DNA from 2 places in the Sphingomonas brevis genome. Region 2 is predicted to be linked to the other one. Evidence: predicted binding sites of a transcription regulator. Region 2 holds the regulator's gene; the other holds the start of a gene.
What was found. Region 2 encodes LexA, which represses DNA repair genes until DNA is damaged. Its sites were predicted from a motif close to GTTCCNCNCTTGTTCT; they were not measured.
Positions count from the first base shown of each region.

Region 1 (4,423 bases), 570 kb from region 2:
CGCCGGGTTGGACCGCGGGGTGCGGCCGATCGGCGACTGATCGATGTCGATCACCTTGTCGAGATGTTCGAGGCCGGTGACCTTGTCATGCTTGCCCGCGACGATCCGAGCGCCGTTCAGTGACCGGGCGGCGGCGGCGTAGAGCGTGTCGATGGTGAAGCTGGACTTGCCGCTGCCCGAAACGCCGGTGACGCAGGTGAAGGTGCCGAGCGGGATGGACGCGGTAACGTCCTGCAAATTATTCTCCCGCGCGCCATGGACGGTGAGCTTCTTGCCCGTGCCCTTCCGCCGGTTCGCGCGCATCGGGATGTGGCGGCGGCCGGAGAGGTAATCGGCGGTGAGGCTGTCTTCGCAGGCGAGGAGGTGATCAAGCGTTCCGGCGCAGACCACTTCGCCACCATGGACGCCCGCGCCGGGGCCCATGTCGATGATATGGTCGGCGTGGCGGATTGCATCCTCGTCATGTTCGACCACCAGCACGGTGTTGCCGAGGCCCTTGAGGCGCTTCAACGTTTCCAAGAGGCGGTCATTGTCCTTCTGGTGAAGGCCGATCGATGGTTCGTCGAGGACGTAGAGCACGCCTGAAAGTCCGCTGCCGATCTGCGAGGCGAGGCGGATGCGCTGGCTCTCGCCGCCTGATAGCGTTCCCGACGTGCGGTCGAGGTTGAGATAGTCGAGGCCGACATTGTGGAGGAAGCCGAGCCGCTCGTTGATCTCCTTCAATATGGCCTTGGCGATCTCATTTTGCTGCGCGGTAAGATGTTGATCCAGCGACGAAAACCAGGCGAGCGCATCGGCGACCGAGCGGCGCGACGAGAGAGAGATATCCTCGCCGGCGATCTTGACCGCCAGCGGCTCGGGCCGGAGGCGGGCGCCGCCGCAGGTCTCGCACGGGTGCGCGGCCTGATAGTTCGACAGCTCCTCGCGCATCCAGGCGCTTTCGGTCGAGAGCATGCGGCGCTCGAGGTTGCCGAGCACGCCCTCGAACGGCTTTTTCACTTCATAGCTTTTCTTGCCGTCGACAAAGAGCAGGGTGACGGGCTTGCCGCCCGTGCCACGCAAGATGACCCGCTGAGCTTCCTCGCCAAGCTCGCCCCATGGAGTTTCCAGCGAGAAGCCATATTCGCGGGCAAGGCTGCCCAGCACCTGCATATAATAGGGCGAGGGCGGTTGGCTCTTGGCCCAGGGGACGACCGCGCCCTTCTTGAGCGACAGGGCGTGGTTGGGGACGACCAAATCCTCGTCAAATTCCTGTTTCTCGCCGAGCCCGTCGCAGGCCGGGCAGGCGCCCTGCGGCGCGTTGAACGAAAAGAGGCGCGGCTCGATCTCGGCAATGGTGAAGCCGGAGACGGGACAAGCGAATTTCTCGGAGAAGGTGATGCGGCCCGGCGGGGCGTAGTCGAGCTTGAAGCCGTCGCGTTCGGCGGCCTGCTCCAGCGCGGCGGCGACGCCGGTGCGCTCGGCACCCGCGGGGTGGGGGACGTCGGCCGGGTCGAGATAGGCCAGCCCCTCCGCCAGCTTCAGCGCGGTTTCGAAACTGTCGGCCAGCCGAGTTTCGATGCCTTCGCGGATGACGATCCGGTCGACCACCACTTCGATGTCATGCTTGTATTTCTTGTCGAGCGCGGGGGCGCTTTCGATGTCGTGGAATTGGCCGTCGACGCGGACCCGGGTGAAGCCGGCCTTCTGCCACTCCGCCAGTTCCTTCCGATACTCGCCCTTGCGGCCGCGGACGACCGGGGCGAGCAAATAATGGCGCGATCCTTCGGGCAGCTTCATGGTGCGGTCGACCATCTGGCTGACCTGCTGCGCCTCGATCGGTTCGCCGGTCGCGGGAGAATAGGGGATGCCGACCCGCGCCCACAGCAGGCGCATGTAATCGTAGATTTCGGTGACGGTGGCGACGGTCGATCTCGGGTTGCGCGACGTCGTCTTCTGCTCGATCGAGATGGCGGGCGACAGGCCGTCGATATGCTCGACGTCCGGCTTCTGCATCATCTCCAGGAATTGGCGGGCGTAGGCGGAGAGCGACTCCACATAGCGGCGCTGCCCCTCGGCATAGATGGTATCGAAGGCGAGGGAGGACTTGCCCGAGCCCGACAGGCCGGTGATGACCGTCAGGCTTTCGCGCGGGATCGCGACGTCGACGCCTTTGAGGTTGTGCTCGCGAGCTCCACGAACGGTAATATGAGTCAGCATCGAGTCTGTTTCGTTCCAGCTTTGTTCTTGTTGTACGCGAGGGGCTGCGGGCGGTCAACGCGGCCATCGCGACATGGGTGCGGCAAGTGCGAAAGGCAAGCCGCGGGGACGCAAGGGATCGCGTGAGCCGCCCGGCGATTCCCAATTTGATGTTCCTGTGGCGTAACGATTCAAACAGGCGTACAGGCGCTGTCCAGCCAGCGTCCATGTTCGTCCCTCATATTTTCGGGGAGCTGCCATGCGCGTCCAGTCCTTTGCAATTATCTGTGCCTTTGCTTCGGCGACCTTGGCGGAGCCGGCTGCCGCGGAACCCCAGCACGTTTGGACCAGCGTCAATGATGGGCGAGCGACCGTCTATGTCAGCCTCGGCGACTTTACCGTTTCACAGAAGGCTTCCCTGCGTTTGTGGAACCCGGAGATGAAGCTCGAATGGACCGCGAATGGGCAGCCGATGCCAGTTCCGCTGCCAAGTCCCGATGCGCAGTGCATCGAGATTTCAGCTCAAGCATATAGTTGCGAGGCACTGATCCACTGGTTCAAAGGCCGCTATGCGGGTGGCCGGCCGGGGCGAAACCTGTCCCGAATCGATTATCCGGAAGGCTTCCTGATCAAGAATCTGGATCTGGACACCGAATATTGCTTCCGATTCCTGATTGCCTGGATCAACGATCCCCGTCGGGAGTGGACACAGTGGACCTGCGCGACCGCGGCCTCTCCACCGCCGCTGCCAAGGCCATTCGCGCCTTCGCAACCTGTCCTGACCATCCTTCCGGCAGAGTCAGGCTTTGGCCAAGTCGGTGACGGCCAACCCCTGCGCATCCTCGTCGAGTGGAAACCCAACCGCGCGAACAATGGAATTGCCATCGAAACAGTCCAGATGTTCGGCAACGGCGAGTGGCACCCGACCGCCGGGGAATCGCGGCCTGGCGAGAAAGTCATCCCGCTCGATGAGTTCAGCGATCCAGGTGAAGTCTATACGCTCCGGGTTTGTGCAAGGAATGAGTCCGGCGAGGCCTGCTCGCCGCTTGCCCGCACGCCCGGCCGACCGTGGCTTGAAAAGGTCCCCGCCGGCGGCAAGGCTTCGCGCTACCCAACGCCGGAGCCGCAAGGGTCCGACACTTATGATCCGGACACGCCGACGGCCGTTCCGGCAAACCCGACGATCGACGCGGTTGGCCGGGTGACTGTCCCAGATGCACCGGCGAAGCCAAAGCTCAGCATCTGCGAGATGGCGAAGGTCGCGCGCGATCGCAGTTCGCCGGCGGCGCCAGGGCTGGCGGAGAAATGTCTCGCCAGCGGCGGCACGGTCCCGCAATAGTGCCAAGCCGACCAGTGCGGCTCCTCCTGCAATGTATGCCCGCCTGGGCGGCGCTGTCGCTCCTTGCCATGCCCGCGCTAGGGCAAGAGGTCGTCGATGCAATCGATCCGAGTGCTGCCCCGCCAGTCGTATACCGGACTCACGATGGAACGAGGCGGGAAGTAGAGTCGGGCGACGCTCACGCCACGACCGTATCGACGCAAGCAGCAGGGGCCGTGAGCGCATCTATCCCGTTACCCGGCAATAGCGTCACTGACGCACTGAAAGCGGGCCCTGAGCCGCTCAAACCCAAGGGCCGGGTGAAACTGCCCGGGTCGTCCGAACCGTCCGCCATTTCCCGCCTATCGATTTGTGAAAAGGCGCAAGTTGCGCGGGCACGAAGTTCACCCGCTGCACCCGGTCTCGAAGCTCAATGCGCCGCCCAGCAGGCCGACTTGAACGCCCTTGCCGCCCGGGGCGAAGTCATCGCGGGGCAGGATCCGCTGGCGACGGAGCTGCTTAAAGGGCAGTCCGACGACCATGCCCGGTTCGGGTTTCTGGTTGGACTGGGGACCTGGGACCGGCAAACGGCGTCAGGTCCGGGAAAGGACCAAAAACGAAGCCAATTGGCGATCGACGAGCAAGGCGGATTTGACACTGCCGCGGCGTTCTCACTGGCCCGCAATGGCAATTCGGAGCTGCTTGGAATTGGGGAGGCGATCGCGGCAACCGATTCAAGAGTTGCTCGTATGCGGACCTATCAACCAACCGTGCTCTATCGGATGGGTTTTGATATCGCCACCGGGCTCTTCGGCGATCCTGCCAAGGGAGCGAAGGGCAATACCGCAACCGGTCCCGGCTCGACGAAGATCCGCGATGGCTTCAACCAGACAGGACAAGCCGGGTTCGATAAGTCGGTGAAGCTTC
Region 1 covers NZ_JAMGBB010000001.1:1,082,308-1,086,730, reverse strand. The annotation lists gene uvrA (excinuclease ABC subunit UvrA) at 1-2,199, opposite strand, end outside; gene LZ518_RS05615 (hypothetical protein) at 2,438-3,517, shown strand; gene LZ518_RS13535 (CAP domain-containing protein) at 3,733-4,423, shown strand, end outside.
Region 1: the regulator LexA is predicted to act here: its motif matches at 2,212-2,227, upstream of uvrA (excinuclease ABC subunit UvrA).

Region 2 (4,423 bases):
GATAGTGCGATGAAGCGTGCACTCGCCGACGCACGGCAGCAAAATCCGGAAGCGAGCTATGCGACGCTCGCCAAGCAATTCGACCAAATTCTCGAGGCACTGGTCAACGAGCACGCGCTGATCGCTTTTGGCGAAGATCATGGTTTCGTCATGTCCAAGCGACTGGTCGACGGCGAAATCGCCGCCCTGCCGCAGACCAAGGGGCTCGACGGCAAATTCAATGAGCAGGCCTACAATGCCTTTCTGGCGCAGGAACAGCTCACCGATGCCGACGTCCGCCGCCTGATTCAGGTGGCGATAACCCAGCGGCTGATTCTGGCGCCCGCCGCAGTCGAGGCCAAAGTCCCGGTAGGGGTTGCCCGGCCCTATGCGGCAATGCTGCTCGAGCAGCGCGAGGGCCAGATGTCGGTGGTGCCGGCCGATATTTTCCGCGGAGGCCTCAACCCGTCCGATGGAGATCTTCAGTCCTTCTACACCCAGAATCGTCCGCGCTACATGGTTGCGGAGCAGCGAATCTTGCGGCTGGCCACGATCAGCCCCGAAACGGTAGCTGGAGCTGCCCCGAGCGAGGCCGAGATCGCCGCCTATTACAAGGCCAACCAGGCGAATTATGCCGGCAGCGAAACCCGCGTGTTGAGCCAGGCCGTGGTCCAGGACAAGCAGCAGGCCGACGGCATCGCGGCGCGGGCGAAGGCCGGTGGCAGCTTCGCCGCCGCCGCCGCCCCGGCAGGATTATCCGCTGCCGATGTGGCTGTCGGCCCGCAGACCCGCGCCCAATTCTCGACCCTTGGCGGAGCGGCAATCGCCAATTCCGCCTTCGCCGCCGCCAAGGGCGCGATTGTCGGACCGGTCCGGTCGGACCTCGGCTGGCACGTGATCAAGATCGAAGACATTCGCAATGCGACCGGCAAGAGCCTGGCCCAGGCGCATGATGAGATCGCCGCGCTGCTCGCGACGAGCAAGCGCAAGGAGTCATTGACCGACGCGGTGACCAAGGTCGAGGACAGGATCGACGATGGGGCCAGCTTCGCCGAGGCGGTTGGCGCTGCGAAGCTGCCGGTCGTTACCACTCCTGCGATCAATGCCGGCGGGGCTGCGCGCGGCGACGCCGCCTACAAATTCCCGGCGGAGCTTCAACCCGCGCTAAAGGCCGGCTTTGCGATGGCGGTCGACGACGACCCGGAAGTTGTCACGCTGGCAAATGACGGCGGCTATGTGATTGTCGCGGTCGACCGGGTCATCGAAGCCGCGCCTGCCCCGCTGGCGGAAATAAAGGATCAGGTCCGCGCCGACTGGATCCGCCGCAAGGCGATGGACCGGGCCCAGGCGGTCGCTTCCCAGATCGCGGCCAAGGTAGCGCGCGGCGAACCGATGGAAAAAGCTATCGCCGAAGCCGGTGTGGCACTTCCCCCGGTCGAGCCGGTTGTAGCGCGGCGCATCCAGATCTCGGAAGCCAATGCCGATGCCGCCGCGCCGCTCAAAATGCTGTTTTCCCTGACCCAGGGAAAAAGCCGCATGGTTGCCGACCCGCGCGACCGTGGCTTCTTCATTGTCAAAACCAACAAGATTGTGCCCGGCAACGCCTTTTCCGCGCCTGGCCTGATCGTCAGAACTCAGCGCGAGTTCGAGGGCGCGGTCTCCGATGAGCTCGGCCAGCAGCTGCTGGCGGCGATGAAGATCGAGCAAGGGGTCAAGCGCAACGATGAGGCGATCGCGGCCGCCAAGCAGCGCTATTCCGGCGCCGAACAATGAGCTGAGGCGGCCAGTGACCGCTCCGCGGATCCTGGTGGTCGATAACTTCGACAGCTTCACTTACATGCTGGTCGACTATCTTGCCGCTCTTGGCGCCGAGGTGGCGGTCAAGCGCAACGACGCGTTGACAGTTGCCGAAGCGATTGGTTCTGGCGCTGACGGCATCCTGATCTCGCCTGGCCCCGGCAAGCCCGAAGACGCCGGAATATCAGTTTCACTGGCCAAGGCGTGCATCGAACGGCGGAGATCGCTGCTTGGCGTCTGCCTTGGCCACCAGGCGATTGCGGTTGCCTGCGGCTCTGCCGTCGGGCGGACCCATCCGGTCCATGGCAAGATCGCCCAGGTGCGCCACGACGGCAGCGGACTTTTTGCCGGAATCCCCTCGCCCTTCGCCGCCACCCGCTATCATTCGCTGGCGGTAACCGATCCAAGACCTCCGCTTTTGCCCAATGCCTGGAGCGACGATGGGACGGTAATGGCGATGCGGCATGCCGACGCGCCGGTTCACGGCATTCAATTCCACCCCGAAAGCGTTGCCTCGGAACAGGGTCGGCCATTGCTCAACGCATTCCTAACCGCCTGCTTCGTTACTGCTTGACGCCGGACTTTTTGTTGCCTACACGTTCTCTGTTCGTTCCGCACGGAGGGGTCCGATGCTCACCGCCAAGCAGCACGAGTTGCTGAACTTCATTCACCAGCGGCTGTCCGCAACCGGCGTTTCGCCAAGTTTCGACGAGATGCGCGAGGCGTTGGACCTGAAATCCAAGTCAGGCGTGCACCGGCTCATCTCGGCGCTTGAGGAACGGCAGTTCATCCGCCGCCTGCCCAATCGAGCCCGGGCGCTGGAGGTGGTGAAGATGCCCGAGGTCGCGGCCCCTGCGCCAGTTGCTCAGGCCCGGCCGGTCGTGCCCACTGCGGCCAACGACACGATCGAAATTCCGCTGCACGGCCGGATCGCCGCCGGTACGCCGATCGAGGCATTGCAAGGCAATGAGGGCTTCGCTGTCCCTGCTGCCTTGCTTGGGCCGGGCGAGCATTATGCGCTGGAGGTGTCGGGCGACTCCATGGTCGACGAAGGAATTCTCGACGGGGACTTCGCCCTCATTCGCAAGGTCGACAGCGCCCGTGACGGAGAGATCGTCGTCGCGCTTATCGACAATGAGGAAGCGACGCTCAAAACCTATCGTCGCGAAGGCCAGATGATCCGCCTCGATCCCGCCAATCGTTCCTATGAACCGCAGCGCTATGACGAAAGCAGGGTGACCATTCAGGGACGCCTGTCCGGCCTGATCCGGCGCTACTGAGTTTGACTTACCAACCCCTCCGTTCGTCCTGAGCGGAAGCCCGAAGGGCTGTAGTCGAAGGGCGCGCATGGGGATGACGGAGTTCTGGGTCTATCTCTCGCTCAGGACGAACGGTTAGGAATGGACATGCCCTCACCCCGCATCGACTATGTCGAACTCCCCAGCGTCACGGCGCATGAGCTGACGCGCGGCTTTTACGCCAAGGCGTTCGGCTGGAAGTTCACCGACTATGGTCCCGACTATGCCGCGACAAGCAGCGGCGATGTCGACCTGGGATTGAACGGACAGCCGTCGGAGGCGCTGGCAGCGCCGCTCCCGGTGATCCGGGTTGACGATCTCGAAGCGGCATTCGACGCGGTGATGAAGTCGGGCGGGATCATCGCCAAGGCGATCTTTTCCTTCCCCGGCGGCCGGCGATTCCATTTCATCGACCCATCCGGCAGCGAATTGGCTGTGTGGCAAGAGGCCTGATCAACTCCTCCAAGGATGACGCGCGACCCTTTCGGCAACCGTGGAAACGCGCGGGCTGCCGTCGAGAAAAACTACGACGCCACCATTCTTCTCCAGAGATTGGCGGTCGAGCTTGAGCCAGCGCGGTGAGCATCCTCGCGGCAAGCGGCGATCGGCAACGACGATGTCGGCATCCGCGCAAGCCTTGGTAAGCTCCGCCCAGTCGATCCGGTCGCGGCCGCGGGTTGCGAGCAAGCGCCAAACCGTACCGTGCCGCACAATGTCGGCGACGCATGCATCGCGGCTGCAGCGGGCGAAACCCTGTTCCTCAAGGGAAAGCGGGTCGCCGTCATAGGCCGACGCCTCGCTCATCAGGTCACGGACAAAATCGCCGGTCCGGCTGCGGAGCAGGACGGGCACTCCATCGTCGCGGATCAAGGCCAGGTGCCGGCCATCGCCGGTAATCAATATGTCCGGAACCGGCGCCATGGCAGCGCCGAGCGCGCCCATCGCAAACGGCAAAAGGCCCCATCTCCGGACGGGACCGCTCCATAGGGTCAGCCATAGCCCGCCTCCAATCATCAAGGCGAACGCCCAGCTCGGCATGGTTGGCAGCATCGCGACCGCCCCCTCGGCCTCGCCCACCCGATGAGCCAGGACCAGCATGGCATCGATCGACCATCCGGTGGCCGTCCAAATGGGCGCGCTTAGGCCAAGCGGGTCCAGGATCAGCGCCAGCGCTTCCAAAGGCATGACGACGAAGGTGGTGAGCGGGATTGCGATGAGATTGGCCGCCACGCCGTAGAGGCCTGCGCGATGGAAATGATGAAGCGCGAACGGGATTAGCGCGAGCTCGACCACCAGCCCGGTCAGCAACAGGCCGACGGCGCCGCGCAATATCCTCGAGAACCGGCTTT
Region 2 covers NZ_JAMGBB010000001.1:516,241-520,663, reverse strand. The annotation lists gene LZ518_RS02785 (peptidylprolyl isomerase) at 1-1,752, shown strand, start outside; gene LZ518_RS02780 (anthranilate synthase component II) at 1,766-2,350, shown strand; gene lexA (transcriptional repressor LexA) at 2,406-3,056, shown strand; gene LZ518_RS02770 (VOC family protein) at 3,183-3,527, shown strand; gene LZ518_RS02765 (ComEC/Rec2 family competence protein) at 3,528-4,423, opposite strand, start outside.